Regions from separate parts of the Paraburkholderia largidicola genome, predicted to be linked through region 2. Evidence: riboswitches for the same ligand, from Rfam matches in the RefSeq annotation. Region 2 holds a riboswitch; the other holds the start of a gene.
The links. A riboswitch is a leader RNA that binds a small molecule or an ion and turns the genes downstream of it on or off. The one in region 2 is predicted to bind cobalamin.

Region 1: another riboswitch for cobalamin. It lies ahead of PPGU16_RS12265 (TonB-dependent receptor domain-containing protein); the one in region 2 lies ahead of cobA (uroporphyrinogen-III C-methyltransferase).

Annotation. Positions count from the first base shown of each region.
Region 1 is NZ_AP023174.1:2,756,896-2,761,276, forward strand. It holds gene PPGU16_RS12260 (FecCD family ABC transporter permease) at 1-87, opposite strand, end outside; gene PPGU16_RS12265 (TonB-dependent receptor domain-containing protein) at 94-2,076, opposite strand; cobalamin riboswitch at 2,141-2,404, opposite strand; gene PPGU16_RS12270 (hypothetical protein) at 2,623-2,985, shown strand; gene PPGU16_RS12275 (cell division protein ZapA) at 2,982-3,299, shown strand; RNA gene ssrS (6S RNA) at 3,364-3,545, shown strand; gene PPGU16_RS12285 (EVE domain-containing protein) at 3,687-4,157, shown strand; gene PPGU16_RS12290 (SIMPL domain-containing protein) at 4,346-4,381, shown strand, end outside.
Region 2 is NZ_AP023175.1:253,733-258,113, forward strand. It holds gene PPGU16_RS17860 (cobyrinic acid a,c-diamide synthase CobB) at 1-4, opposite strand, end outside; gene cobO (cob(I)yrinic acid a,c-diamide adenosyltransferase) at 8-610, opposite strand; gene PPGU16_RS17870 (cobalamin biosynthesis protein) at 607-1,026, opposite strand; gene cobA (uroporphyrinogen-III C-methyltransferase) at 1,023-1,760, opposite strand; cobalamin riboswitch at 1,914-2,177, opposite strand; gene PPGU16_RS17880 (hypothetical protein) at 2,465-3,046, shown strand; cobalamin riboswitch at 3,180-3,448, shown strand; gene cobW (cobalamin biosynthesis protein CobW) at 3,638-4,381, shown strand, end outside.

The sequences.
Region 1 (4,381 bases), on a different replicon from region 2:
GGCGAGCGCCGTCCAGATGGCGAGCGCGCGCTTCGCGCTCATGCCTCGCGCGATGTGGATCGGCTGACGTTGCACGAGGCCGTTCATCGCGCGTTATTGCTGCTGCCAGCCGACGGTGATGTAGGCGCCACGCCTTGGCGTGTTATACGTGTAGGCGAGTTCATAGTCCTTGTCGAAGAGATTCTGGATTTGCGCGGCCACGTACCACGCCTTCGTGACGTTGTAGCGCGCCGACAGGTTCACGATGCCATAACCGCCAAGCGCCGTGCCGCTGTCGTCACGCTCGCCGCTCACGAGCCATTCGCCGCCCACCCGCCAGTTGCCGATATTACGGTTCGCCGCGAACGAAGCGAAATGCCGCGCGCGACGATTCAGATCGGTATGCGTGTCTTCATCGACGGGATTCTGGAACGTCACGGCCGCGCGCACGTCGGTCTTGCCGACATGGCCCTGCCACGATCCTTCGATGCCCTGCACTTTCGCATGCCCCACGTTCTCCGCCACGAAGATCCCAGGCGTGGTCTGCACATAGTCGATCAGGTTCGTGTAGCGCGTCTGGAATGCCGTGAGCTTCATCAGGCCGAGCGCATCGGACGCGTACTGCAACGCGGCTTCGACGGAATGGCTGTGCTCCGGCTGGATCAGCGGATTGCCGCTATACGGGTAGTACAGATCGTTGAAGCTCGGCGCGCGAAACGCATCGGACCAGCTTGCAGTCACCTTCCAGTGCTCGTTGAAGTCGTAGCCATAGCCCAGATAGTAACTGTTGGCTCCGCCGAAATCCGAGTACTGGTCGCGTCGCAGGTTCGCCTGGATCTGGCTGTTGCCGAAGCGCCCCGTATAGCCCGCAAACACCGAGTTCACGTGACGATCGGGCGCGCTGTACTGGTTCGAGTCGAGCGTCTGGTCGAGATGCTCGTAGCCCAGTTGCAGCTTTTGATCGCGCGCAAACGTGAAATCGTTTTGCCACGTGTACTGCCGGTTGTCCGAATCGTAGCGATACAGATAGTCGCCATTGAGCGACGTGTTGCTGCGATCGTTACCCGTCGCGACGACGAAGCGTGTCGTCCACCCGTCGGTGAGCTTGCCGTTCGCGAACGCCGAGGCTGTCTGCACCTTGCTGTGCAGGTTGTTGAGATCGGTGGGCAGGCCGAAGGGATTGTCGAAGCTGTCGTTGCCGTTCGACTGGAAGTAGCGCAGACCGATGTCCCACTGGTCGTTGAGCTTGTGACGCAGCGACGCGCTCACGCTCTCGTTGAAGTAGCCGTTGGCGTTCGGATTGACGGGCGCGAGCGCCGGGTCGATCGACGAGAAACCGTCCGTCTTCGCACGCGCGAGCGTGACGCTGAAGGTCGTGCGGCCGTCCTTGTCGAGCGCGCCGTCGACGCCCGCCGCCTGGCGCTGCGTGTGATAGCTGCCGTACTCGACGTCGAAGTGAAAACGCGGCGGATGGTTGCCGCCATCCTTCGTGAACACCTGCACCACGCCGCCGATCGCACCCGATCCATACAGCGCCGACACGTTGCCGTTGACCACTTCGACGTGATCGATCTGATCGAGCGGAATCTGCTCGAGTTGCGCGTTGCCCTGGCTCACCGAATCGACGCGCACGCCGTCGATCAGCACGAGCGATTGCGTCGCCGACGCGCCGCGCAAAAACAGACTCGAGGTCGCGCCCGGCCCGCCGTTGCGCACGACCTGCGCGCCGGGCGCGAACTGCAGCAGCCCCGGCAAGTCGCGCGCGCTGTTGTCCGCGATGTCCTGCGCGTCGAACAGCGTGGTCTGCGGAATCGCGTCGGCGAGTCGCTGCGCGCGGCGGTCCGCCGTGACGACGATGGGCGACAAAGTCGTGGGGATTGTCTTTGACGAAGTATCGGTCGGGCCATTGTCCGATCGATCCGTGGATGTGGCGGATGGGTTCGCCTCGTCGGCTGGCTGCGCACTTGCAGCGAACGGGACTGCAGCGAAGGCGATGACGGCAAGCGCGGCAAGCGGCGCGCGCCTGACATGCGGACACAGCAAACGCGGAAACACCGGACGCGAAAACGCCGGGTGGACAAACACGGAGGTGAGCATCGAAAGAGTCCTGTGGGCCTGTGCGCGGCCCGCTCCTCGTGGGCCGATGCCTGTACAAGGAGCGATACGCTCCTTGCCTCCGGCCGGTATCCGGGCTGACGACTGGCCGACCCGCCTTCCCACGCATCATGCGCAGTGGCGCTTCGCACGGCATCGGCTCTCATGGATGGCTCGACGCGTGCATGGGTCGACCTGCAGGAACTGCGGTCGTTGTACCGTTGCGAGGACAGCGCAGGTTGGCTCGTCCGGGCGGACTTCGCTCCCTGCTTCCCGTTTAACTGCGCGCGGCGCGATACCGCGCGCGGGCACCAGAGTGCCGCAAGTGTAGAAGTGGCGCACACACGCGTCAAGAACGCGAGGCATCGCATCGACTTCGATGACGGACTGTTAAAAAAGTCCCTGTTTTAAGGGTGAAAATGTGTGAATCGCGACGAGACACCTGGATAATGCGGCGTTAAAGCGCTACTGTTACGTCTCGAAACGAGACAAATGCCCGAGCGTGCGACATTCCGCGCTAGAATGCCATGTCTTTAGAGGACGCAGCACATGCTCACCGAACTCGAAACACTGTCACAGAACATCGGCCGGCTGATCGAGATCAGCCAGCGCTATAACGAAGCGCGCCTCGCACTCGAAGAACAGCTCGCACAAGCGCGCGCCGAATGCGAAGCCACCCGCGTAGAACTCGAACAGACTCGCGAAGAACGCGCCGCGTTGCAAGCGGAGCGCGATGCGCTGTCCGCGAAGATCGACGATGCCCAGGTACGTCTGAACGCCATCCTCGAGAAGTTGCCGCGCGCTCGCGGTCATGAGCCCGACAATCAACTCGATCTCCTCGCGCCCGAGCAGCAGGCGCAGGCCAATCACGACGCGAACAACGACGCGACCCGCCACGGAGAAAACGCATGACCACGAAGCAGATCGAAGTGTCGATCCTCGGCCAGCCCTATCGTCTCGCCTGCTCGCCGGAAACGGAAGCGGCGCTGCTCGAAGCGGTGGCGCGTGTCGACGCCGAGATGTCGAAGATCCGCGCCAACAGCAACGTGCGCGGTCAGGATCGTATCGCCGTGATGGCGGCATTGTCGCTGGCATCGGAACTGCTTAGGCTGCAAGCCAGCGTGCGACACGGAGAATCATTTCCCGCCGAAGAAATCCGGCGTACAATGCACCAGATGAATGAGCAGCTGGGCACTGTGATCCAACAGTACGGCAGCGTGCAGTAAAGAAAATTCTGGTGGGCTTGATTGGTTTGCGGTCGGGCCCATGTTGTAGAGCAAACGTTTTAAAGCTTCCCTGCCTGGTTCGCCAAGGTCATATATTCCTTGAACCAATGCTATGTGCACGGTTGCGGAAATTTGTAGCACGGGTGTGCGCGTCACTCTGTCTGATGTACCCGAAGTGCTGCTAACTGCGACCAATTCTGAACCTCAGGTTCAGGATGCCGGCCTAGCGGCTAAGGCGGGGACCTATACGAACGGCATCGGACTTTGTCCGATGCCGTTTTTCTTTGTGCGTGCGCTTTGCGGCCTGATGGCACGCGGCATGTTGCAAGACGTTTGAACCCGACTGTTCGACGAAGACTTCCTTCTATCTCACGTTCAATCCGACTCATGCGCTACTGGCTGATGAAGTCCGAACCGGACGAAGCGAGCATCGACGATCTCGCGAATGCCCCGCAACGCACGCTGCCCTGGACGGGCGTGCGCAATTACCAGGCGCGCAACTTCATGCGCGACATCATGAAGATCGGCGACGGCGTGTTGTTCTATCACTCCAGTTGCCCTGAGCCGGGCATTGCGGGCATCGCCGAAGTGTCGTCGACGCCCTACCCAGACCCGACCCAGTTCGATGCGAAGAGCCCGTACTACGACGAGAAGTCGTCGCAGGAAACGCCGCGCTGGACGCTCATCGATGTCGTGTTCAAGAAGAAGATCAAACTGATCCCGCTCGCCGCGTTGCGCGAGCATCCCGAGCTTGCCGACATGCGCGTGCTCGCGAAGGGCAACCGCCTGTCGATCACGCCCGTGACGGAGGCTGAATGGGCGTTCATCACGAAGCAGCTTGCGAAGCGTGCTGCGTGAGTACGCGAGTGCGTGCGTGATGAATACGCGAGTCCGCGTGACATTCGAGTATTCACTCGGGAACCAGACGACCCTTTCAGAAGCCTAACCGCCTCGCAAGCGTCATGCCACGCGCGCCGCGCCATTGCGCCTGGCGCCGTGGACCTCGACGCATGCACGCATAACCTGCTCAACGAAGGAGTCGAACAATGACCAAGAAATCTGCGCTCGTGTGGGCGCTCGCG
Region 2 (4,381 bases):
GCATCGCTCAGAACTCCACGCCGCGTTGCGCTTTCACATGCTGCTCGCGGTACGGATGCTTGACGATGCGCATCTCGGTGACGAGATCGGCGGCGTCGATCAACGCGTCGGGCGCATGGCGCCCCGTGATGACGACGTGCAGCATCTCCGGCCGCGCGTTCACGACAGCGAGGACTTCTTCGAGCGGAAGGTATTCGTACTTCAGCACGGTATTCAACTCGTCGAGAATCACCATCTGGTATTCGCCGCTTTCGATCATGCGGCGTGCCTCGTTCCAGCCCTTGCGCGCCGTCGCCATGTCGGCCTCGCGGTCCTGCGTGTTCCAGGTGTAGCCGTCGCCCATCGTGACGAAATCGCAATTCGCCTGCGCGCCGAGGAAGTCGCGCTCGGACGTATGCAGCGCGCCCTTGATGAACTGCACGACGCCGAGCTTCATGCCGTGGCCGAGCACGCGCACGGCCATGCCGAACGCCGCCGTCGACTTGCCCTTGCCCGTGCCGGTATTGACGATCAGCAGCCCCTTCTCGACGTTGGCCTGCGCCTGCTTCTTCTCGTGGCCTTCGCGGCGGCGCTGCGTCATGCGTGCATGCGATTCGGGATCGGTCTTCATCGATGTTCCTTGATTCTGGTTGTGTCGTTGGAATGAGGGTGTGCGGCAGCGCACGCGATGGCGACAGTCACGCCGTCTTGCGCCTGTTTGCGCACGAGCAGTTCGCCGCCTTGCGCGGCGAGCAGCGCGCACGGTTCGCAGACGCCGTCGATGCCGAGATGCGCGCGCACGTGCCGCGATGCGTCGATCGGTGTGTCGAGCGCGGCGATCGCTTCGCGCGTGAAGGTTCGTAACGGCAGCGCGTGCCGCGCGCAGAATGCGACGAGTCCCCGCTCGTCGGCTTTCGTATCGACCGAGGCAATCGCGATCAGCGCAGAAAACGGCAGCGCGCTGCCAAGTGCTCCACGCACGGCCGCTTCGATCTGTTCGGCCGATGCGCCGCGCCGGCAACCGATGCCTGCAATCAGCGCCGTCATGGCGCGAGCATCGCATCGACGGGTGCAGCCAGCGACGCGACGCCGCCGATCACGACGATCGACGGCGACCCGAGCTGCGCGTCCGCGACGCGTTGCACGAATTCGCTGAGCGTCGCGCGGACATGGCGCTGCTCGGGGCGCGTCGCCGATTCGATCGCGGCGCAAGGCGTGTCGGGCGGCATGCCGGCGTGCAGCAGCGCGTCGACGATTTCGTTGAGCCGCCGCATGCCCATGTAGATGACGAGCGTCATGTGCGTGGCGACGAGCGCGCGCCAGTCCGCTTCGTGTTCGCCCGCGCCGTGGCCGGTGACGAAGATCACACCCTGCGCGTGATCGCGATGCGTGACGGGAATGCCGATCGCAGCGGGCGCGGCGATGCCCGCCGTGATTCCGCTGATGATTTCGACGTGGATGCCCGCGGCCTGCAGTGCCTGTTGCTCTTCGCCGCCGCGGCCAAACACGAACGGGTCGCCGCCTTTGAGCCGCGCGACGCTGCGGCCCGCGCGCAGATGATCGAGCATCATCGCGACGATTTCGGGTTGGGGTGTGGATTGCTGGCCGCCGCGCTTGCCGACATGGACGACCTGCGCGTCTGCGCGCGCGAACTGCAGGACCTCGGGATTGACGAGATCGTCGACCAGCACGACGTCGGCCAGCGCGAGCGTGCGCGCGGCTTTGAGCGTCAGCAGTTCGACGTCGCCGGGGCCGGCGCCGATCAGCCAGGCGCGGCTCATGACGGGGAGAGCGCCGCTGCACGGGCGGGCGCGTGATTGTGACTGGTCATGCGATGTTGCGTGTGACGCGCGACGGCTGCCGTTGCTTGGGCTTGCGTCTCGCGTGGGCGCTGGTATCCGTTTCCCGCGGTTCCAGCGAATGGCGATCATGTTGTCGCCCCCTTGCGTCTGGCCGGTATCCGGGCTGACGGCTCATCGCGTTCGCCTTCCCACCTGCGGATGACAGGCAGTGGCCTTGAACGCACTGCGCGGAACATGCTTCGTTCCGCTCACCGTGTGACCGTTGCGGGGACAGCACAGGCTTGGCGCCTTCGCGTTTCGCGCGCGTTGCGGCTGCGATGGAGAGGCGCTTCCCTGTTTCCCGTTTAACCCCGCCAGCCGTCGAGCCTGCGGGGCACCAGATGCGCCAATACGATAGCACACCGGCTCCTGCAGGCGGGCGGCGCGGGGTTTTTCAACGCCCTTGCCCGATGGCGGTCCTCGCCATGTTTCGAGAAGTTCGAAAAGTATTTTCAAACCGTATTGGTGGCAAAGCCCAAGGGTGGTCCTTTATAGTGGCCGGAGGCGAAATGTCAGGTTTTTCCGGTTTGAAACATCGGATAACTAATGAAATTTCACCCCAATCGGTATCGACAAGTCTTGGTCGCCGATTTTGACTGCATCTGCCGGCTAACAGGCAGATTAACCCTAGGGAGAACATCAAAATGAAATTAGCAACGATCGCGTCGCTCATGCTGGCAGCCGCGCTGACGGCGACTTCGGCGCAGGCTGCGGACTCGCTCGCCAAGGCCGCGGATGCGCTCGTGGAAGCTGCGCCGCCCGTACACCTGAAGGCGCGCATCATCGCGATCGACGCAGGTGCTCGCACGGTCACCCTGAAGGGCGAAGACGGCATCGAGGTCACGATGCAGGTGGATGGAAAAATGGCTGGGTTCGACAAGCTTCGCGTGGGCGACAAGGTCGATGTGCTGTACAAGAACGCGCTGCTCGTCCAGGCCGAGAAGGTGGACCCCGCCGGCAAGGGCATCCGTGAGCGCGTCGATGCTCAGGTGACCCTGAAAGGTCCGGACGGCCGGGATGCGGTGCATCAGGTCGAAACGCTGTCCACTGTACAGAAGATCGACCCGGCCAAACGCCTGCTCACATTGCGCGGCGTCTACGAGACGCAGGTCATCAGAGTCACGCCGGATTTCGACCTGAAGAACCTGCACGTCGGCGACACGATCCACGCGGTTTTCGTATCGGCAACCGCTATCGACGTCACGCCGCAAGGCGCTGTGCACTGAGTTGCGCATTTCCGCGGCTGTCGCAGGGCGGCAGCGGGCGGACGTCCCCCTTAGCGAACCCCACGCAATCGAACGACGGCATACGGCGCGCCGTGTGCCGTCGTCTCTCCTTGACGCTACCTGCCGCGGGGCCTAAACTCGCACGCACTCTGGTGCTCGCGCGCGCTCTCTGCGCGCGCAGTTAAACGGGAAATAGCAGGCTGTGCGCACAGGCGCCGGTCAAACTATGCTGCTCCCCGCAACGGTAGGTGAAGGCATCGCGAAGACGATGCAGAGCCGGCCTCGCTGCATGTGCGTCCAATAGCGGCCCATGCAAACAATCCACTGCGCGAAAACGCTCGCGCGGGAAGGAGAGGCGGCGCTTTCATCAGCCCGGATACCGGCCCGAGAAAACGACGCCATGCTGCGGGGATGCGGCACTGCGTTCACGATTCCTCATGCGTTGCAATGCGGTTTCGCGCCCGTTTCGTCGGGCCGCGAAGCTCATGCGGCGCTGTTTTCGTCCCCGTGCATCATTTTGACCTCGTATCGCTTGCCGGATGGCGCGCGACTTCGAGGTCACTCGAACGCATTTCGCGCTACGGAGCCACCATGCAGACACAGATGCGCAAGATTCCGGTGACGATCGTCACGGGCTTTCTCGGCAGCGGCAAAACGACGTTGATGCGTCACATTCTTCAGCACGCGGGCGGTTTGCGCATCGCGGTGATCGTCAACGAGTTCGGCGAACTCGGCATCGACGGCGAGATCCTCAAGGGCTGCGGCATCGGTTGCGACGAAGACGGCAACGAGACGGAAGGCCAGCTGTACGAGCTTGCCAACGGTTGCCTGTGCTGCACCGTGCAGGAAGAGTTCTTCCCCGTGATGGAGCAACTGGTGGAGCGGCGCGCGCAGATCGATCACGTGCTGATCGAAACGTCGGGCCTCGCGCTGCCGAAGCCGCTCGTGCAGGCGTTCAACTGGCCGTCCATCAAGAACAGCTTCACCGTCGATGCCGTCGTGACGGTGGTCGACGGTCCGGCCGTTGCGAGCGGGCAATTCGCCGAAGACCCCGTCGCCGTCGACCAGTTGCGCAAGGCCGATCCGAATCTCGATCACGAATCGCCGCTGCATGAGCTTTTCGAAGACCAGCTGTCGGCCGCCGATCTCGTGATCCTCAACAAAACCGATCTGCTCGACGAAGCACAACAGTCGAGCGTCGAGGCCGTGATTCGCGAAGAGATTCCGCCGCAGGTCAAGGTGGTGCGCGCGCACATGGGCCAGCTCGATCTGCATGCGCTGCTCGGGCTCGAATCCGCATCGGAAGAAACGATCCATCTGCGTCACGATCATCAC